3 regions of the Lysobacter sp. S4-A87 genome follow, and region 2 is predicted to be linked to each of the others. Evidence: riboswitches for the same ligand, from Rfam matches in the RefSeq annotation. Region 2 holds a riboswitch; each other region holds the start of a gene.

Region 1 (7,185 bases), 220 kb from region 2:
CGGCTGTACAGCTCGCGTGCCTTGACCTGGCGCGCCGCCAGGCCGGCCACTTCGGCGGCGTGGTAAGCGCGGTCGAAGGCCTCGCCCCACAGGTCGGTCAGCTGCGGCACGCGGGCCGGGTCGAACAGCGACCAGTCGCCGTCGGCCTCGACGCGGCGCATGAACTCGTCGGGGATCCAGTTGGCGAGGTTGAGGTTGTGCGTGCGCCGCGCTTCATCGCCGGTGTTGTCGCGCAGCTCCAGGAACTCCTCGACGTCGGCATGCCACGGCTCCAGGTACACGCAAGCCGCGCCCTTGCGCTTGCCGCCCTGGTTGACCGCGGCGACCGAGGCATCGAGCGTCTTCAGCCACGGCACGATGCCGTTGCTCAGGCCATTGGTCGACCGGATCAGCGAGCCGCGCGAACGGATGCGCGTGTAGCTCAGGCCGATGCCGCCGCTGAATTTGCTCAGTTTGGCGACGTCCATGTAGCGCTTGTAGATGCTTTCCAGCGAGTCTTCCGGCGAGTCGAGCAGGAAGCAGCTCGACAGCTGCTCGTGCGTGGTGCCGGAGTTGAACAGCGTCGGCGAGCTGGGGATGTAGTCCAGCTGCGCCATTCGCCGGTACAGCGCCAGGGCGTCGCTGACATCCTCGCTCAGTGCGCAGGCGATGCGCAGGAAGAACTGCTGCGGCGTTTCGATGACGGTGCGCGCGGTCGGGTGGCGCAGCAGGTAGCGGTCGTACAGCGTGCGCAGGCCGAAGTAATCGAAGCGCTGGTTGAGGGTCGGGTCGATCGCGTCGTTGAGCTTGCGCGCGTTGGCCTGGACGAAGGTCAGCAGGCGCTCGTTGATCAGGCCCAGGTCGAAGCCGCGCTGCACCGACTGCGAAAACGCGTGGATCTCGATGCCGGCGACTTCCTTCTCGATCACGCCGGCGAGCAGGCGCGCGGCGAGGCGGCCGTACTCGGGTTCTTCGGCGGTGAGCAGGGCGGCGGTGCGGATCGAAAGCTCGTCGAGCTCGCGCGTGGTCGCGCCGTCATACAGGCCGGAGATGGTGCGGGTGGCCACGCGCATCGGGTCGACGGAGAAAAGGCCTTCGCAGTTGCGCGTCACTGCGCGCACGATCTTGTTGAGGTCGACCGGGTCGCGGCGGCCGTTGCGCTTGGTCACCGTCATGGTGAGGTTGGCGGCGGGCGGGGTCAGGGTGAAGCCGGCGGACTCGCCCTGCGCGATTGCGGCGGCAGGGGCAGCAGGCCGGGTGACGGCAGGCTGATTGACGGCAGGCGCGTCGGTAGTGGTGGTCATCGTGATAGCTCCGGTGCGTGGGCGCACGGCTCGTCGTCCTTCCCTCGAAGGGCGGCGTGGCGCGGGACTCGGAGATTGCGGTTGCGGCGTCGCGCAGGCCGAGACGGGCCTGTGGTGGCGGGCGTCCTTCGACAGCAACGGCGCGCCTCCATGCAACACCGACCGTCTTCCCTCCGAAGACTCGCTGGCCGGTCACCGCGCGGTGTGCAACGCGCGGTTGTCGGCAGGTCTTCGGGCTCTGGACGCGAGGACCGGGCGCATGCCGCTGGCCACCTCACCTACTGACCGTCGCTTCCCAGGCCTTGGGCCCAGTGCCATGACGGCGTTCGTTTCCACTACCGCTGCGGGGCAGCGCCGGAGTTGGCCGCTCGATCAACGATGTGATCTGAGCGAGGCCGCACCGGACTTCCCTTTTAAGCCGACCGCGAGGTCGGCACCGACGGCCACAACATAGTGTGGTCCGGTGGATTGGTCAACACATAATGTTGTGCATTGTGATCGGAAGTCACGACCTGAACCGGGCGTCCGCGCTTGCGGTAAGGTGTGCGCAGATCCACAACAGGGGGCCCATGGATGGCTGGTGGAATTGGAATTCTGGTGCTCGTGGTGTTGTCGGTGCCGGTGCTGTTGATCGTCGCGCTGGCGATGATCAGTGCGCTCAAGACGCGCGTGGCGGTCCTCGAGGCGCAGGTCGCGCAATTGCGCTCGCAAGCTGTCGGGCGGGAACGGGTTGCCCCGGGACCGGTTGGCCAGGAACCGGTTGCCCAGGAGCCGGTTGCCCAGGAACCGACCGACGGACCGACGCTGCAGGAATGGATGCGCACCCAGGCACCAGCGGCCACAGCGCCCAAACCGCCTCCGGTCGAACGCCCGGTCGCACCACAACCTCCTGCTTCTCCGGCGCAGCAGGCACCGCCGGCACCAATGCCGCTGCCCGCCGCCGCGCGCGAACGAGCCGCGCCGCAGTACGCGCGCGCGCCGCGCCAGCCGGCTTCGCCCGACGCGTTCGACCTGGCCAGGCGTGCGGTACGCAAGTGGTTCACCGAAGGCAACATGCCGGTCAAGGTCGGCGTGCTGGTGTTCTTCGCCGGCATCGCGTCGTTGCTGAAATACGCATCCGACCAGGGCTGGATGCGCATGCCGGTCGAGCTTCGCCTGGCCGGCATCGCCGCCTCGGCGCTGGCCGCGCTGGTCTTCGGCTGGCGCCAGCGCGAGGCCAGGCGCAGCTTCGCGCTGAGCCTGCAGGGCGGTGCGATCGGCGTGCTGTTGCTGGTCATCTTCGCGGCCTTCCGCTTCTATCAGATGATTCCGGCCGGCGTCGCCTTCGCCCTGAGCGTGGTGCTGGTGGCCGGCGCAGGCGTGCTGGCGGTGCGCCAGAACGCGATCGCGCTCGCGGTGCTGGGCATCCTGGCCGGATTCCTCGCGCCCATCTGGCTGTCGACCGGCAGCGGCAACCATGTTGCGCTGTTCGGCTACTACGCCGTGCTCAACCTGGCCATCTTCGTGATCGCGTGGGTGCGGCCGTGGCGTGCGCTGAACCTGCTGGGGTTCGTCTTCACCTTCGGTGTCGGCACCGTCTGGGGCGTGCTGAGCTACAAGCCCGAGCACTTCGCCACCACCGAACCGTTCCTGTTGCTGTTCTTCTTCTGCTATCTGCTCGTGCCGATCCTGTACGCGCAGCAGCGACCGGACGGCAAGCGTGACCGCATCGATGGCTGCCTGGTGTTTGGCACGCCGCTGGTGGCGTTCGCGCTGCAGGCCGCGCTGCTCGAAGGCGACCGCATGCAGCTGGCCCTGTGCGCACTGGCATTGGCGGCGGTGTACGCGGCACTCGCGTGGTGGCTGCGCCGTCGCGAGCGCTTCACCATGCTGGCCACATCGCACGCATTGCTGGCCGTGGGCTTTGCGACGCTGGCGGTGCCGTTGGCACTGTCGGCGCAGGCCACCGCTTGCGTGTTCGCCCTGGAGGGCGCAGCGCTGGTCTGGCTGGGATCGCACCAGCAACGGCAGTTGCCGCAAGTGACCGGGTTGCTGCTGCAGCTGCTGGCCGCCGGCGCCTTCGCCATCGGCCTTGCCGACAATCCGACGGCGGCGACGCCGATCGCAAATGCAGCCTGCATGGGCGCGTTGCTGATCGCGATCGCCGGCTTCGCCAGCGCGTGGAGCTATCGACGCATTTCTGCCGACCCTCCGGCGCTGGTCTATTACCTGTGGGGCCTGGGCTGGTGGTGCGGCAACGCACTGCACGAGATCGACCGCTTCGTCACCGCGCAGGAATGGCCCGACGCGGTGCTGATGTTCGCGGCGGTGACGGGTTGGGTCGTAGCGGAGGTGTACCGGCGGATTCCGGCGCGCGCACTCGCCTGGAGCGTGGTCGCGGCCATGGCCGCGGCGCTGCCGCTGGCGCTCGTGCAGGACGCTGCGCACGACCATCCGTTTGCAGGTCTCGGCGGCGTGGCGTGGCTGGTGTTCGCACTCGCCGGCTGGCGCAGCCTGCGTTGCCTGCGCGACCACGGCGAAGGCGAAAGCCCGATCGCGCTCGCCCATTCGCTGTGGTTGTGGTCCTGGGCGCTTGCTGCGGGCCTGTCGCTGTACTGGCTGGCCAGCCAGGCTGCATTCGGCGACGGCTGGAAGGTCGCCGCGCTTGGCTTGCCGGCCTGGTGCATTGCCGCGCTGGTGCAGTGGCGCCCGCAATGGATCGCAACGCCGCTGGCGAGCCACTTCGAGCAATGGCGCGCGCCATTGCAGCGCCTGTTCGTGCTCGCCGTCGCGCTTGGTGCGACGGTCGCGCTGACCGTTGCCGGCAGCAGCACGCCGTTGCAATGGCTGCCGGTGCTCAATCCGCTGGACCTGGCGCAGCTGGCCGTGATCGGACTCGCCGCCGCATGGCTGGCGTCGCCGCTGGTCTCCGACGACTTGCGCGAACGCCGCATCCCGCTGCTCGCCGCGGCGGGCTTCGCGCTGATCACGGTGATCACCCTGCGCACCGTCCACCACGTTGGCGGCATTGCCTGGGGTGGCTCGATGTTCTCGACCAGCCTGGTGCAGACCAGCCTGACCATCGTCTGGAGCGTGCTCGGTGTGTTCGGCTGGATCCTGGGTTCGCGCCGTGGCCAGCGCGACCTGTGGCGGGCCGGTGCGGTGCTGATGGCGGTGGTGCTGGTCAAGCTGGTCCTGGTCGACCGCTCGCACCTGGGCACGATGCTCGGGATCGCGTCGTTCATCGCCTACGGCCTGCTGTGCACGCTGGTCGGTTACTTTGCTCCCGCGCCGCCGCGCGCACTGCGCACGGAGTTCGACGCCAGCCCATGAAACGCCTCGCCCGGATTGTCTGCCTTCAGGTCGCCTGCCTGTTGCTTGCCGCGCCCGCCGTTGCCAGCGAAGACTTCGCCCAGCAGTGGCCGCTCAAGCTGAGCCGGGACGATGGCGGCGCCTATCGCGTGACCCTGGACGCGTCGGTGTATCGGCAGCTGTACACACATGACCTGCGCGACTTCGAGGTCCGCAACCACGACGGCGCCACCGTTCCGTCGGCGTTGTTCGCACCGGAGCAGCCCCTGGTCCAGGCGCCGGCCCGGATCGCGTTGCCATGGTTCAGGCTTCCGGCCACGCCCGCCGGTGGCCCGGCCGGAGGCTGGGAGCTGACCGGAACGATCGATGGCGAGGGGCGCCTGCGCGGCGTCCAGGCACGCGTAAACGGCGCCGCCGCCGACGCGTTGCCGCAGAACGTGCTGCTGGTCGATGCCAGCCAGGCACGCGAGGCGATCACCGCGCTGGAGCTGCAATGGCAGCCAGCCTCGACACCGGCGTCGGCACCAGCCTCTGCACTGGACCTGGGCTTTCGCGTCGAAGGCAGCGACGATCTCGACCAATGGCAGCCGTTGCCCGTGCGCGGCCGCCTGGTTGACCTGCAACGCGACGGGCGGCGCCTGCTGCAGCGGCGCATCGAACTGTCTCCCGCTCGCCACGTTCGTTACCTGCGACTCACGCCGGACCGCAGCGATCAGCCGATCGAGATCACCGCGGTCAGCGCCGAGCTGGCCGGCTCTGCCGTGGCCTCGGCGCCGCAGTGGCAACCACTGCGCGGCCGCCGCATCGACCAGGCCGGTCGCGATGCATTCGAGTTCAACCTCGAAGGTCGCTTCCCGGTGCAGCAGGTGGATGTCGAGCTTCCGGGCAACCATGCCGTCGAGTGGCGGCTGGAAAGCCGCGACGACAGCGGTGCGCCCTGGCAGCTGCGCGCCGGTCCGTGGATGGCCTGGCAGGTCGATTCGGCCGGGCGCGCGAGCCGTTCCGGCGCACGGGTGCTCGATCGGGTCGTCCGCGACCGCTACTGGCGCCTGAGCGCCAGCACGCCGGTCAGCGGCGATCCTGCGCTGCGTCTGGGCTACCGGCCGGAAGTGGTGGTCTTCCTCGCGCAGGGGCCGGCGCCTTACTCGCTGGTCGCCGGCAGCGCACGTGCGCGCCGTGCCGATTCGCCGCTGTCGCAGCTGGTCGATGCCATGCGCGAGCAGCGCGGCGACGCCTGGCAACCCGCGCCCGCCTCCCTCGGTGCAGCGCAGGCGCTGGCGGGAGATGCCGCGTTCACCGCCCGCCGCGACTGGACCTCGTGGCTGTTGTGGTCGGTGCTGGTGCTGGGGGCGCTGGTCGTCAGCGCGTTCGCACTGAGCCTGCTGCGCCAGCCCAGGCCGGCGGCCGGGCAGGGCGCGGCGCACGACCCGGAAACCCCGGGCGGGGCCTAAACAGGGGCGCCCGCTGCGGCGTGCAGCGGTTTCATTCCGGCACGGGGGCCGCGACAATACGCGGCTACGCATTCACCCGGAGCGCCCCCCATGTCCATCGTCCGCATGTCCGACCTCGATCTCGCCGGCAAGCGCGTGCTGATCCGCGAAGACCTCAACGTGCCCATCGACGACGGTCGCATCACCTCCGAGCAGCGCATCACCGCGGCGGTGCCGACGATGAAGCTGGCGTTGGAGAAGGGCGCTGCGGTGATGGTCACCTCGCACCTGGGCCGGCCGAAGGAAGGCGTGTGGAGCGAGGCCGATTCGCTCGCACCGGTCGCCCGGCGCCTGTCGGAGCTGCTCGGCATCGACGTGCCGCTGGTCAAGGACTGGGTGGACGGCGTCGAGGTCGCGCCGGGCCAGCTGGTGCTGCTCGAGAACTGCCGCATGAACGTCGGCGAGGGCAAGGACGACGAAGCGCTGTCGAAGAAGTACGCCGCGCTGTGCGACGTCTACGTCATGGACGCCTTCGGCACCGCGCACCGCGCCCAGGCGTCGACGCATGGCGCGATCCGATTCGCCAAGGTCGCCGCTGGTGGTCCGTTGCTGATGGCCGAGCTCGATGCGCTGGCCAAGGCGCTCGACAACCCGGCGCGTCCGCTGCTGGCGATCGTCGCCGGTTCCAAGGTCTCGACCAAGCTTGAACTGCTGTCGTCGCTGGTCAGCAAGGTCGACCAGCTGATCGTCGGCGGCGGCATCGCCAACACCTTCATCGCCGCGATGGGCCACGGCGTCGGCAAGTCGCTGGTCGAGAACGACCTGATCGACACCGCGAAGAAGATCATGGCCGATGCCAGGGCGCGCGGCGCCGACATCCCGGTGCCGACCGACGTCGTGGTCGCCCCGGCTTTCTCCGCCGATGCACCTGCCACGGTCAAGGCCGTCGATGCCGTCGGCGCCGACGACATGATCCTCGACATCGGTCCGGACACCGCTGCGCGCTACGCCGAGCTGATCAAGGCCGCCGGCACCGTGGTGTGGAACGGCCCGGTCGGCGTGTTCGAATTCGATGCGTTCGGCAAGGGCACCGAAACCCTGGCGCGTGCGATCGCCGCCAGCAAGGCGTTCTCGATCGCCGGCGGCGGCGATACCCTGGCGGCGGTCGACAAGTACGGCAT
Region 2 (7,185 bases):
GCGCGCGCATCGCGATTGCGCCGGTGGCCGGATCGACCACGTCGCCGGAGAAGTCCATCGTGCCGGTGCGCTGGTACGTGCTGCCGTCGGGCAGGATCACCTCGACCTGGCCCTCGCCGGTGCCGGCGCCGGTGCGGGCGCGGCGGATCTGCTCGAGTTCGGTGACGCTGACCGAGAAGTTCACGTACAGCGGATCGATCTGGTCGACGGTGGTCAGCAGCGTCGCCGTGTCCTGGCCGACCAGCGCGCCCTCGGTGACCTGCTGCTTGCCGGCGCGACCGCTGATCGGTGCGCGCACGGTGGCGTAGCCCAGGTTGATGCGGGCGTCGGCGAGCGCTGCCTGCGCCTGCTTCACCGCCGCGGCGGAGCTGCGCTCGGCGGCCAGGGCGTTGTCGAGATCGGACTGCGAAACGAACTTCTGCGGTGCCAGGCGGCGGGCGCGATCGGCGGCGGCCTTGGCGTTGGCGTAGCTCGCCTCCGCTGCCGCGAGCGCGGCCTGCGACTGGCCCGTCGATGCCTGCAGCTGGTCAGGATCGATCTGGAACAGCACCTGCCCCGCCTTCACGTCGGTGCCTTCTGCGTACAGGCGCTGCTTGAGCACGCCCGGCACGCGGGCACGCACGTCGGCGCTGCGGAACGCGGCCAGGCGGCCGACGAGGTCCTTCTGCAGCGGCACGTTGCCGGGCTGCAGCTTGACGACGCCAACTTCCGGAGGAGGCATGCCGCCCCCCTGTGCCTGATCCTTGCCGCCACAGGCGGTGAGTGCGAGGGCCAACGCGGCGGCCATTGCCACCGAGCGCGGGTTCTTGACCATGGGGGAGGACTCCGGTTCCGTCATGTACGAGCGATGATGCTCAGATTGGTTTAATTCCTATACCGCCCAGTCTAGCATTCTGAGTTTTCCGCCCACCCCCCAGAAGTCACGCGAAGGGTGATCAGGCCGGATCAGGCACAAGAAGACGCAGTGCCGGCCGCTTCAAGCGCCGGTTCAAACACTGGTTCAAGCGCCGGCCGGCGCCAGCAGGTGTGCGAGCGCGGACGGATCGGGCCGGTCGCGGAACGGCAAGCGTCCCCAGCACGGTATCGGCAAGCGATGCCGTAGCAGTGTGAAGTTGTCGTCGGCGCGCGCCATGTGCGGATCGATGTCGTTGCCGATCCAGCCGACCAGATTCAGTCCATCCGAAGCGATCGCGCGCGCGGTCAGTCGCGCATGGTTGATGCAGCCCAGGCGCAGGCCGACCACCATCACCACCGGCAAATCCAGCGCGCGCACCAGGTCGGCCTGGTCGAGATCGGCCGACAGCGGCGCGGCCCAGCCACCCACGCCTTCCACCACCACGGCATCGGCCATCGCCGACAGCCGCGCGTGCGCCTCCAGGATCGGCTGCAGCCGCACCGTCACGCCGGCATCGGCAGCGGCAAGCTCCGGCGCCAGCGGTTGCAGCAGCGCATAGGGATTGACGTCGTCATAGGCCGGGCGCGGCTCGCTGGCCGCCTGCAGCAGCAGCGCGTCTTCGTTGCGCAGACCGTCGGCGGTGACCTCGCAGCCGCTGGCGAGCGGCTTCATCCCGACCGCCCGCAGGCCGCGCGCGCGCAGCGCGTGCAGCAGGGTCGCACTCGCCAGGGATTTGCCGATGCCGGTGTCAGTGCCGGTGACGAACCATCCGCGGCCATCGGGCCTGTTCATCGCCGGCCCCCGGGCCGCACGCTGGTAGACTGCGGGAAAGAGGCATTTATGTTCACCAGCGAAAGTCTAAGCGGGCCCAAGCCCGAACAGTACGCACAGTTGCTCGAGCAGGCGCGGGCGCTGGTGCATGGCGAACGCGACCGCGTGGCCAATGCCGCCAACCTGTCGGCCCTGGTCTACCACTCGCTGCCGGGCCTGAACTGGGTCGGCTTCTATCTGTTCGATGGCACCGAACTGGTGGTCGGCCCGTTCCAGGGCCTGCCCGCCTGCATCCGGATTCCCCTCGACAAGGGCGTCTGCGGGGCCGCCGCGACCACCCGCCAGACCCAGCGGATCGCCGACGTCCACGCCTTCCCTGGCCACATTGCGTGCGATTCTGCGTCTAACTCCGAACTGGTCGTGCCACTTGTGGGGGGGGATGGCCAGCTGATCGGCGTGTTCGATCTGGACAGCCCGCACTTCGACCGCTTCGATGCCGACGACCAGCGCGGCCTGGAAGCGATTGCCCAGGCCTTCGTGGAGTCGCTGGCATGAATATCGGTAAGAGCGGGGAAAAAGGCGCAGACAAGCTGCGCAACATCGGTCCCAAGTCGGCGGCCTGGTTGCGCCAGGTAGGGCTGCGCTCGCGCGAGGACCTGGCCGCGGTCGGCACGGTCGAGGCGTTCATGCGGGTCAAGCGCGCCGGCTTCAAGCCGACGCTGAACCTGCTGTACGCCATCGAAGGCGCGCTGCAGGACTGCCATTGGCAGGAGATTCCCGACGAACGCCGCGGCGAACTGATCGCTGCGACCGAAGCGGCGATCGCCCTGCTGCCGCCGCCGCGCTACCGCCCGCCCGCGGGCCCGGTGACGACGACGCAGATCGCCGAAGAGCCGACGATGGCCATGCCGTCGCTGCTGGACGAGCCGGCGGAGCGGGACTGAGGTTTTGCCACCCGGGTAAGGGCAAGGGCCGCAACCGGGGACGCGTCCGGCTTTCCCGGGTGCGCTTCGCTTACCCGGGCTACGCCCCTGGATCCTGCCTTCGCGGGGATGACGACCTCATCTCCGTCATCCCGGCGAATGCCGGGATCCATTCACCGTCCGCAGACCGGGCAATCAATTGCCGAAGCGTCGTCCGGCGGGTCGGGGATTGCGCAGCAGTGGGCCATGGATGGCCCACGCCCCGCCTTCGGACAGGATGTCCGACGAAGGGGCGGAGCAATCCCCGGCCCGCCGGACGGCGCCGCCCCGAAGACGAAAGCCTCAGCCGGGAACGAAACGCCACACGTTTGCGACGTCGGCGCGATGGTTATTTGGGCAGCACCAGCCTTATCGCGTAGACTGCGCCCCGCTTCGAGGTGACCCGGCGGCGTCCTGCCGGCGGGTTGAAACGGGAAGCCGGTGACATCCCCGCAGGGACCATTCCGGCACTGCCCCCGCAACGGTAAGCGAGTACAAGCGCTGCAACCGCCACTGTGCATGACACGGGAAGGCGCGGCGCCGGAGAGCACAGCCCTCCACTCGCGAGTCCGGAGACCGGCCTGGAAGCAGGGACACGCGCCCGTACAGAACTGTACGGCGCCGGCCCACCCCTGGTTGCGATGCGGAGGGCATCGCGGCGGCGACGTTGGCGCCGTGCGCCCACACCGCAGCCCCGTGCACTCTCCTCGCGACATTCCCAGTTGCCCGTCACGGCACGAGCCGTGCGTTGGAGAACCCTCGATGCAATTGCGTAACCCGATGTCGATGGCAGTGCACCTCGCCGTCGCGTGCCTGCTCGCCGCACCCGTCCTCGCCCAAGCACAGGACACCGCGGCCGCCACCGACCTCGACCAGGTCATCGTCACCGCCAACCGCACCGCGATCAGCGTCAACGACGCACTGGCACCGGTCGAAGTCATCGACGCCGAACAGATCCGCCTCAGCCAGGCACGCTCCCTGCCCGACCTGCTGCGCGGCCGCGCCGGCATCTCGATGTCCAACCAGGGCGGCAGCGGCAAGCTCACCACGCTGTTCCTGCGCGGCGCCGAATCCGACCACGTACTGGTGCTCGTCGACGGCATCCGCGTCGGCTCGGCCACCTCCGGCCTGACCGCCTTCCAGGACCTCCCGATCGAAATGATCGACCGCGTCGAGATCGTCCGCGGCCCGCGTTCGAGCCTGTACGGCGCCGACGCCATCGGCGGCGTGATCCAGGTATTCACCCGCCGCGACAAGCAGGGCTTCGCGCCGCGGGTCCGGTTCGACGGCGGCAGCAACGACACCCTCGGCTACGGCGTCGGCTTCGGCGGCGGCACCGACCGCGGCTGGTTCGGTGCCGACTACCAGCACACCCGCACCAGTGGCATCAACGCCTGCAACGGCTTCTTCGACCCGGCCACCTTCGACGGCGCAGGCTGCTTCATCGCCCTGGACTCGCAGCCCGACCGCGACGGCTACGAGAAGGATGCCCTGTCGCTGCGCGGCGGCATCCACCTGGGCGAGCAGTGGACCCTGGAAGGCCACGCCCTGCGCAACGAAGGCGACAACGAGTTCGACGGCGACTTCACCGACCGTGCCGAAACCGTCCAGCAGGTCATCGGCGGCAAGCTGCGCTGGCATCCGTCCGACCGCGTCGACGTCCACCTGACCGCCGGCCGCAACGTCGACTCGTCCGACAACTTCCTCGGCGATACCTACCTCGACTTCTTCAGCACCAACCGCGACAGCGCCACGCTGCAGGGCGACTTCGGCATCGCCCCCAACCAGCTGGTCAGCGTCGGCCTGGACTGGCTCAACGACAGCGTCGAAGGCACCACGCAGTACGACGAGGACAAGCGCGACAACAAGGCCGCGTTCGTGCAGTACCAGGGCAAGTTCGGCGCGCAGTCGCTCGAGGCCAGCGTGCGCCGCGACGACAACGAGCAGTTCGGCGGCCACACCACCGGTGGCGCGGCCTGGGGCCTGGTGTTCGCCGACAACTGGCGCGTCACCGCCGGCTACGGCAGCGCGTTCAAGGCGCCGACGTTCAACGAGCTGTACTACCCGTTCTTCGGCAACGCCAACCTGCGTCCGGAAGACTCCGAGACCTGGGAACTGGGCCTGGCCTACCTGGGTGACGGCTTCAACGTGCACCTCGACACCTTCAGCACCGACGTCGACGACCTGATCGCGTTCGATTCGGCGATCAACCTGCCCAACAACGTCGAGAAGGCGCGCATGCAGGGTGCCGAGCTGTCGGCCGATGCCACCATCGCCGACTGGACCATCAACGGTGCGATCAGCTACCTGGACACCGAGAACCGCCGTGGCTTCTACGAGGGCAACGACCTGGCCCGTCGTGCGAAGAACAGCGCACGCCTCGACGTGGACCGTGCCTTCGGTGCGTTCCGCATCGGCGTGACCGCGGTCGGTGAAGGTTCGCGTTACGACGACGTCGCCAACACCCGCCGCCTCGGTGGCTACGGCACGCTCGACCTGCGCGCCGAGTACGCCCTCACCCGCGACCTGACCGTGCAGGCGCGCGTGGCGAACGTGTTTGACCGCGACTACGAGACCGCGGCGTTCTACAACCAGCCCGGTCGCGAGTGGTTCCTGACACTGCGCTATGCGCCGGTGAACTGAGTCGCTGCACCCGTGCGATCGAAGGGCCCGGCATGCCGGGCCCTTTCTTTTCGTAGCCCGGGCAAGCGCAGCGCACCCGGGTTTGCGCGCGTCGATCCCGGGTCCGCTTCCAATCAGTGCTTCTTCGGCATCGATTCGCGCGCCTTCTCGGCACGTGCCGCGCCGATCGCGGTCTCGACCTGCTTGACCTCTTCCGGCGGCGGCAGCACCGCTGGGATACCCAGTGACTGCAGCCACAGCTCCCGGCTCCAGCCCTTGGTGTGGTAGAGGTGATGGTCCTCGTCCTTCTCGACTGCCTCGTACGCCTGCTTGAGCACGCGCGCCAGGTCGCCGGTGGTGTGATCGGCAATCTGCCCGATCAGCTCCCAGTTGTGATGGTCTTTTGTTTCGGCCAGTACGACGCACTCGGTCGCCACCAGTTCGGCGGCCGTGGGGTCGCCGCTCTCGCGCGCCATGGTCATGGCCGCGACCAGGGATTTGCCGATGTGTCCCACGACTTCGCGGCCGGGTGACCGGGTGTCGGGATCGAGCCCCAATTGTTCGAACACGGCCAGCAGGACCTTGCGATGCGTTCTCGTCTCTTCCAGGTACTCCTGCCACTCCTCCCGCAAGTCCTCGTTGACGGCGCAGCCGATGGCGGCTTCGTAGATCTTGATGCCGCCCAGTTCGGTCTCCAGTGCCTGGTACAGCAGTTCATTGACCTGGTCCTGTTCGATCGTTGCTTTCCTGGCCATTGCCGGGACTCCGGTTGCGGGTTTGAAGAGATCCACCTGTAGTCGCCCTGGTGTTAACCGCAGGTGGAAATTTCGCTCGGTGGTGCATTGACACCACCGGCGGCGCGGGCAAATCTTGGCGGGGGCGCACCGGGGCGAGTCGAATGAATCCATCCGTAGCAGATCTGCTGGGCCAGTACGATCCGACGTTGCCGCTGGCGGAGGCATCGACGATTCCCGCCTCCTGGTACGTCGACGAGCGCATCAGCGAGCGCGAGAAGCGCACGACGTTTTCGCGCTCCTGGCAGATGGCCGGGCGCCTGGACCAGCTGCGCGAACCCGGGCAGTACGTCACCTGCGAGATCGCCGGCGAACCCATCCTGGTCGTGCGCGGCAGCGACGGCGAGTTGCGCGGCTTCTTCAACGTCTGCCGCCACCATGCCGCGGCGGTGATGACCGAGGCGTCAGGCTGTGCGCAGAACCTGCGCTGCCCTTACCACGGCTGGACCTACACGCTGGAGGGCGCACTCAAGGGCACGCCTAGCTTCAACAGCGAATGCCACTTCGACCGTTCGCAGCACGGGCTGGCGCCGGTGGCCACCGCGGTCTGGGAGAACTGGGTGTTCGTGCGCCTGGACGCGCAGGGGCCGAGCCTGGAGGAATTCCTCGGCGTCGACCTGATCGAGCAGATCCGCCCGCTGCAGCTGTCGAAGCTGCACTTCTTCGAACGCCGCCATTACCTGTTCGACTGCAACTGGAAGGTGTTCGTCGACAACTACCTCGACGGCGGTTACCACGTCCCGCACCTGCACAAGGGCCTGGACAGCGTCCTCGACTACAAGAACTACACCATCGAGAACGGCGGCCGCTTCTGCCTGCAGTCGAGCCCGCTGACCACGGCCAAGGCGCAGGAAGACTACGCCGCGGTGCGCAAGGGCGACCGCGCGCTCTACTACTGGATGCACCCGAACCTGATGATCAACTGGTACGAGGGCATGATGGACACCAACCTCGTGCTGCCGCTGGGCGTCAACCAGACCGAGGTGATCTTCGATTTCTGGTTCGACGATGTCTCGGAGGCCGCATATGCACGCAACCGCGCCAGCGTCGATGTCGGCCAGCAGATCCAGGACGAGGACATGGCGATCTGCAAGTCGGTGCAGCGCGGCTTGCATTCGCGCGCCTATTCGACCGGGCGCCT
Region 3 (7,185 bases), 210 kb from region 2:
TTGTTGTGGGGAGGCCTCCAGTGTCTGCAGGGGGCATTGGACGCGCTTGATCCGGATCAAGTCGCCCGGGGCCCGGCGTGGCCCTTCCGTCCCGGGCCCGAGGGCGGGCCTGTTAGAATGGGGGTTCCCCGTCCATCCGCCGCGCCGGGCGCGGCTGCAGGAGTTTTCCAGCTATGACCATCAAGGTTGGTATCAACGGCTTCGGCCGCATCGGGCGCAATGTGTTGCGCTCGGCCGTGCAGAACTTCAATGGCGAGATCGAGATCGTCGCCATCAACGACCTGCTGGAGCCGGACTACCTGGCCTACATGCTCAGCTACGACTCCGTCCACGGCCGCTTCAAGGGCGACGTGAAGGTCGAGGGCAACACGCTGCTGGTCAACGGCAAGAAGATCCGCCTGACCCAGGAACGCGATCCGGCCAACCTGAAGTGGGACGAAGTCGGCGCCGACGTCGTCATCGAGTCCACCGGCCTGTTCCTCGACAAGGCCACCGCGCAGAAGCACCTCGATGCCGGCGCGAAGAAGGTCGTGCTGTCGGCGCCGTCGAAGGACGACACGCCGATGTTCGTCTACGGCGTGAACCACACCAAGTACAACGGCGAGGCGATCGTTTCCAACGCTTCGTGCACCACCAACTGCCTGGCGCCGATCGCCAAGGTCGTCAACGACAAGTGGGGCATCAAGCGTGGCCTGATGACCACGGTGCACGCTGCCACTGCGACGCAGAAGACCGTCGATGGTCCGTCCAACAAGGATTGGCGCGGCGGCCGCGGCATCCTGGAAAACATCATTCCGTCCAGCACCGGTGCGGCCAAGGCCGTCGGCGTGGTGATCCCGGAGCTCAACAAGAAGCTCACCGGCATGGCCTTCCGCGTGCCGACCTCGGACGTGTCGGTGGTCGACCTGACGGTCGAGCTGGAAAAGCCGGCGACCTACGCCGAGATCTGCGCGGAAATGAAGGCGCAGTCGGAAGGCGCGCTCAAGGGCATCCTGGGCTACACCGAGGACAAGGTCGTGGCGACCGATTTCCGCGGCGACGTGCGCACGTCGATCTTCGATGCCGAGGCCGGCATCGCGCTCGACGGCACCTTCGTCAAGCTGGTCAGCTGGTACGACAACGAGTGGGGCTACTCCAACAAGTGCCTCGAGATGGTCAAGGTCGTCGCGAGCAAGTAAGTCGCGCGGCTGTAGCATCACAGACAAGGCCGGCATCTTGCCGGCCTTTTCTTTGGCTCTTCTCCCATTGGTCGCACGCTTCCGTCTGCGGAGCTGCGTCGTCCACCGGGCCGGGGATTGCTCCGCCCCTTGGTCGGACATCCTGTCCGAACGCGGGGCGCGGGACATCCATGTCCCGCTGCTACGCAATCCCCGGCCCGGCGGACGACGCTTCGGCTCTTCGTTGCATGGTCTTCGGTCCCTTGCCCGTCATTCCCGCGAAGGCGGGAACCCATGGATGTTGCTCGCCAGAACAGCAGGCACACCTTGATTTCCGGGCCTAAAAACCCCAGTAGAAGAGCCATGAGCCAAACCCCACAGCTTGATGAGCAGCAGTTGGCGACCCTCGTGGACCGCTTCTACGAGCAGGTCCGCGCCCACCCGGAACTCGGTCCCGTCTTCAACGCCGCCATCGACGACTGGCCCGGGCACAAGCGGCTGCTGACGTCGTTCTGGTCGTCGGTACTGCTGGGCACGCGCAGTTATCGCGGACAGCCCATGGCCGCGCACCGGCCGCACCCGATCCGCCCCGAGCATTTCGACCAGTGGTTGTCGCTGTGGCAGCAGACCGCGGAGTCGCTGCTGGCGCCGGAGCATGCCGCGCTGGCCTGCGAACACGCCAACAAGATCGGCTACAGCCTGCGTTACGGCCTGGGCCTGCAGGAACGCAAGGGCGCGCTCCCGCTCGGCATCGCCATCGCCGAGACCGGTTAACCGAACTTCTGCATCTTCGGCCACGCCTGCGACCACGGAATGCGCAGGTTGCGGCAGATGAAGATGTCCGGGTGGTCGCGCGTCTCTTCGTTGGGCACGTTGTATCGATTGCGTATGCGGCCTGCGGGCACGCAGTCGCCCGGCGCGTCGGCTATGTCCTCGCGCGTGTCGCCCAATACGATCACCGTGTTCGGTGGCGTCGAACCATAGCCCTTGTACCAGTACGAATTGACCGGGCTGATCGCTGTCGGCAGGCCAAGCTTCGGCCCGTAGAGATTGATCGCACCGGCCTCGCCGTAGTTGTTGGTGAACACGGCCGTGTGCTCGCGCTCGCCTTCCGGCAACGCGTGGTAGATGCGCGCCACTTCCGCCACCAGTTCCGGCCAGCCGATCTGCTCGGCGAAGTTGTCGTGCGCGGCACGGCTGATGCGCCAGCCCATCGAGTTGACCGCGGAAAACTGCAGGCCGATCAGACCGCTCGCCGCGGCCATGGCCACGATCCAAACCGTCATCAGCGCCGTGCCGGTGAACGCGTAGCCGGCGCGCAGTGGCCCCTGCCGGTGCAGGAACTGTTCGATCGCGACACAGCCGGCCGCAAGCAGCATCGGATAGGCCGGCGCCAGGTAATACGCGCGGCCCTGGGCCATCGCGAACAGGAACAATGGCACCGCGTACATCCATGCAACCACGGCATAGCGTCGGCCGGCCTTGGACAGGATCAGCCAGGCCAGACCGGCCAGCCAGACCGGCAGGGCCATCAGGCCGGCATTGCCGTAGAGCTGCTCGATCAGGAAATCCCGGGTGCGGCCGATGCGCACATCGCGGGCGTGGATGGTCTGCAGGAAGTCCAGCGAGATGAAGTCGTGCCGCCATTGCCACAGCGCATTGGGCAGGAACAGCAGCACTGACAGTGCCGCTCCGAGCCACAGCCAGCGGCCGCGCAGGTGCGAGCGCAGCGGTGTCGCCAGCGTGGCCACCACTATGCCGGCGACGAAGAACACCATCGTGTACTTGGTCAGCATGCCCAGGCCGATCACCGCGCCGATCGCCAGCCACCAGCGCGGGTCGGCGCTGTTGACCAGTCGCAGCATCAACCAGGCCAGCAGCACCCACCAGAGGTAGTCGATGCTGACGTATTGCATCAGGCCGCCTGCCACCATCGAGAACGGCGCCAGCGCAGCGAACAGCGCTGTCACTATCTGCGTGGCGCGGGTGCCGCCCATTTCGCGCGCGATCAGGCCGGCAAGCACGGCGGCGATGCTTTGCGCCAGGGCCGCAAACACACGGAAGCCGCTGAGCGAATCGCCGAACAATTCCAGCGAGATGCGCCCGAGCGCCGGCGTCAGCGGCGGGTAGGCGACGTAGCCCCAGGCCAGCGTTCGTGCATCGTCGAGCAGTGCCAGTTCGTCGCGGTGGAAGCCGTAGTGCTGGTTGCTGAAGAGCCGCAGCACGAACAGCGCGATCGCGATCAGGGCGAGCCAGAGAACATGGCTGCGGGGCAGGCGCATTGGCGACATGGCAGCGGCGATTCCCGTTCAGGATGTCGGCTATTTAGTCCTGCGGCCGGCCAGGATGCAATGGAGGCCGCCCGCCCGCGTTGGCGGGTGGGCGGCTCCATCGCCGTCAGGCCGCGGTCAGTCCCAGGCGCAGTTCACGGGTGGCCTGGACCATCGCGCTCAGCGCCTTGCGCACCTCCGGCCAGCCGCGCGTCTTGAGGCCGCAGTCCGGGTTGACCCACAGCTGCGCCGCCGGAATCACCTGCAACGCCTTGTCCAGCAGCTCGCCGATCTCGCCCGGCGACGGCACGCGCGGGGCGTGGATGTCATACACGCCCGGGCCGATGCCGTTGGGGTAGCGGAATCTGGCAAAGGCATCGAGCAGCTCCATCCGTGAGCGCGAAGTCTCGATCGAGATCACGTCGGCATCGAGCGCGGCGACCGCATCGATGATGTCATTGAACTCGGCGTAGCACATGTGGGTATGGATCTGGGTGGTATCGGCCACTGCACCGGCGGCGAGGCCGAACGCCTCCACCGCCCAGGCCAGGTAGTGCGGCCAATCGTCGCGCCGCAACGGCAGGCCTTCGCGCAATGCCGGCTCGTCGATCTGGATGATGGCGATGCCGGCCGCTTCCAGCTCCAGCACTTCATCGCGCAGGGCCAGCGCGATCTGCCGGCAGGTGTCGGCGCGTGGCTGGTCGTCGCGCACGAACGACCACTGCAGGATGGTGACCGGCCCGGTCAGCATGCCCTTCACCGGATACTGCGTGCGTGACTGCGCGTAGCGGGTCCATTCCACGGTCATCGCCCGCGGCCGGCTGACGTCGCCGTACAGCACCGGCGGCTTCACGCAGCGCGAGCCGTAGCTCTGCACCCAGCCGTGGGAGGTGAAGGCGAAGCCGTCGAGCTGCTCGCCGAAGTACTCGACCATGTCGTTGCGCTCGAACTCGCCATGCACCAGCACGTCCAGGCCGATGGCTTCCTGTTCGCGCAGGCAGTTGTCGATCTCGCGCTCGAGGAACTGGCGGTAGCCGGCGTCATCGAGCTTGCCGGCCTTGTGGTCGGCGCGGGCCTTGCGCACCAGCGACAGCTGCGGGAAGGAACCGATCGTGGTGGTCGGCAGTGGCGGCAGCGGCAACCGCTCGTGCTGCAGTGGCGCGCGCTGCGGGTAGGGCGTGACGCGCCGGCTCATCGCCGGAACCAGTGCGGCCAAGCGCGCGCGGACCGTGGCGTTGCTCAGTTCCGGCGCATTGCGATGGGCGGCGCGTGCTGCCTGCGCAGTGGCGATCGCTGCTTTTGCGCCTGCATTGCCGGCATGGGCATCGGCGAGCAACCGCAGCTCTTCGAGCTTCTGCCGTGCGAAGGCCATGCCGCCGCGCAGCGGCTGCGGCAATTTGCGCTCGAGCTCCAGGTCGATCGGCACGTGCAGCAGCGAGCATGACGGCGCCAGCCATCGCACGCGCGAACCGGCCGTGCGCACAAGCGCCAATGCTGCGTCGAGGTCGGTGCGCCACACGTTGCGTCCGTCGACGACGCCCAGGCTCAATGGGCGCTCGGCCGGCCACCTGGCGAGCACGCGCACGAGCTGCTGCGGTGCGCGTACGAGGTCGACGTGGAGCGCGTCCACCGGCAGCCCCGCGACCAGCTCCAGGTTGTCGCCCAGGTCGCCAAAGTAAGTCGCCAGCAGGATCTGCGGAACGTCAGCCGCGGCCAGCGCGGCGAAGGCACGGCGATAGGCCTCGCGGTCGGCGTCGCCGAGGTCGAGCACCAGACAGGGTTCGTCGATCTGCACCCACGAGGCACCGGCCGCCTTCAGCTGCTGCAGCAGTTGCACGTAGGCCGGCAGCAGCGCATCGAGCAGTTCGAGCGGGCAGCCGCCGTCCTCACGCTTGCCCAGCTTGAGGAACGAGACCGGGCCGAGCAGCACGGGGCGCGCCTCCAGTCCGAGCGCACGGGCTTCACCCAGCTCGGCCAGCGGCTTGTCGCCGCGCAGGCGGAAGGTCTGGTCGAGCTGGAACTGCGGCACGAGGTAGTGGTAGTTGCTGTCGAACCACTTGGTCATCTCCAGCGCATGGAGGTCGTGCTGGCCGTCCTGCAGGCCGCGGGCGAGAGCGAAATAGCCGGCCAGCGGATCTGCTTCGAACACGTCGCGGTGCGAGGGCGGGATGGCATCGAACAGCACCGCCGTGTCCAGCACGTGGTCGTACAGCGAGAAGTCGTTGCAGGCGACGACATCGACACCGGCATCGCGTGCCAGTTGCCAGTGCCGTGCGCGCAACTCGCGTGCCGTGTCGTGCAGGTCCTGGGCTGGCGCCTGGCCTTTCCAGAACGATTCGAGGGTCTGCTTGAGCTCGCGCCGCGCGCCAATGCGCGGGAAGCCGAGATGGGTTACCTGGATCATGGTTATGTACCTGCGATGCGTATGCATGACGCAGGGCAACGAAGGAGGGCATGGGCACGCCCCCGCCGCCGCAAGCGGCTTCGGGACCGGGACCTGCCTTCGACCTTCGCCCCCGCGGGCGAACCGGCCACGCGGCGCGAGCCGTGCGGTCGGGGGTCGGACGGAGGGCGAACCCTCCGGTCATGGCAGGTCTTCGGGCTCGTGGGCGCGAGGGGCGCAAGCTCCTCACCTACTGGCCATCGCTTCCCGGGCAGAGCCCAGTGCATGGATGGCGGTCGTTCCCATATACCGCTGCGGGGCAGCTCCGGAATTGGACGGTTGTCCGTACCGGATTCCCTCTGGCACCGCCGGTCGCCCGGCGGTGCTTGTCACATCGCTTTATCTTTATGAAGCGATGGTCACCACGACGCCGCTAAATTAGCGCCGCGGGCAGGGGGCGTCAATCGCCGGATGGCTGCAGTGCGGGGACCGGCGTCGGCTGGCCGTGCACGTCCAGCGCGACCATCGTGAAGCGGCCGCGCGTGGCCAGTTGCGTGTCGCCTGTCATCAGGTCCTCGCGGTACATGTCGACTTCCACCTGCAGCGAGCTGCGGCCGGTGGCGACCACGCGTGCGACCAGTTCTACCAGGGCGCCCTTGGGCACGGCGACGTGGAAGTCGATCTGTTCCGAGCGCGCGGTGACCACGGTGCTGCGCGCATAGCGCGAGGCGGCGACGAAGGCGGCCTTGTCCATCCATGCCAGCGCCTGGCCACCGAACAGGGTGCCGAGGTGGTTGGTGTGGTCGGGGAAGACTATTTCGGTCATGCGGGCTTCGGTCGGGGGCGTTGGCGTCTCAGAACGCGGCATCGAAGGCGACCTCGCCCTGCACGCCCACCTGGTAGGCCGAGACGCGGCGCTCGAAGAAGTTGGTCACTTCCTGCACGTCCTGCAGATCCATGAAGGCGAACGGGTTGGTCGCGCCGAAATGGCGCGGCATGCCCAGTTGCGCCAGGCGCTGGTCGGCGCAGTACTGCAGGTACTGGCGCATGTCCTTGGGCGACAGGCCGGCGACGCCGCCCGACAGCACGTCCTGGGCGAACTGCATCTCGCACTCCACCGCTTCCTCCAGCATCTGCACGACCTGGCGCTGCAGCTCGTCGTCGAACAGTTCCGGCTGCTCGCTGCGCGCGGTGCGGATCACCTCGAAGGCGAAGGCCATGTGGCAGCTTTCGTCACGGAACACCCAGTTGGTGCCCGACGCCAGCCCGTGCAGCAGGCCGCGCGAGCGCAGGTAGTAGACGTAGGCGAATGCGGCGAAGAAGAACAGGCCCTCGATGCAGCAGGCGAAGCAGATCAGGTTGAGCAGGAACTGGC

What was found. A riboswitch is a leader RNA that binds a small molecule or an ion and turns the genes downstream of it on or off. The one in region 2 is predicted to bind cobalamin.
Region 1: another riboswitch for cobalamin. It lies ahead of MNR01_RS07770 (ribonucleoside-diphosphate reductase subunit alpha); the one in region 2 lies ahead of btuB (TonB-dependent vitamin B12 receptor).
Region 3: another riboswitch for cobalamin. It lies ahead of metE (5-methyltetrahydropteroyltriglutamate--homocysteine S-methyltransferase); the one in region 2 lies ahead of btuB (TonB-dependent vitamin B12 receptor).

Annotation. Positions count from the first base shown of each region.
Region 1 is NZ_CP093341.1:1,698,085-1,705,269, reverse strand. It holds gene MNR01_RS07770 (ribonucleoside-diphosphate reductase subunit alpha) at 1-1,154, opposite strand, end outside; cobalamin riboswitch at 1,488-1,739, opposite strand; gene MNR01_RS07765 (DUF2339 domain-containing protein) at 1,857-4,595, shown strand; gene MNR01_RS07760 (DUF3999 domain-containing protein) at 4,592-6,025, shown strand; gene MNR01_RS07755 (phosphoglycerate kinase) at 6,116-7,185, shown strand, end outside.
Region 2 is NZ_CP093341.1:1,914,769-1,921,953, forward strand. It holds gene MNR01_RS08670 (efflux RND transporter periplasmic adaptor subunit) at 1-814, opposite strand, end outside; gene bioD (dethiobiotin synthase) at 1,001-1,687, opposite strand; gene MNR01_RS08680 (GAF domain-containing protein) at 1,736-2,221, shown strand; gene MNR01_RS08685 (TfoX/Sxy family protein) at 2,218-2,610, shown strand; cobalamin riboswitch at 3,008-3,228, shown strand; gene btuB (TonB-dependent vitamin B12 receptor) at 3,391-5,271, shown strand; gene MNR01_RS08695 (ferritin-like domain-containing protein) at 5,385-6,005, opposite strand; gene MNR01_RS08700 (aromatic ring-hydroxylating dioxygenase subunit alpha) at 6,149-7,185, shown strand, end outside.
Region 3 is NZ_CP093341.1:1,707,125-1,714,309, reverse strand. It holds gene gap (type I glyceraldehyde-3-phosphate dehydrogenase) at 174-1,178, shown strand; gene MNR01_RS07795 (group III truncated hemoglobin) at 1,521-1,931, shown strand; gene MNR01_RS07790 (glycosyltransferase family 39 protein) at 1,928-3,448, opposite strand; gene metE (5-methyltetrahydropteroyltriglutamate--homocysteine S-methyltransferase) at 3,555-5,831, opposite strand; cobalamin riboswitch at 5,998-6,205, opposite strand; gene MNR01_RS07780 (acyl-CoA thioesterase) at 6,271-6,678, opposite strand; gene MNR01_RS07775 (ribonucleotide-diphosphate reductase subunit beta) at 6,665-7,185, opposite strand, start outside.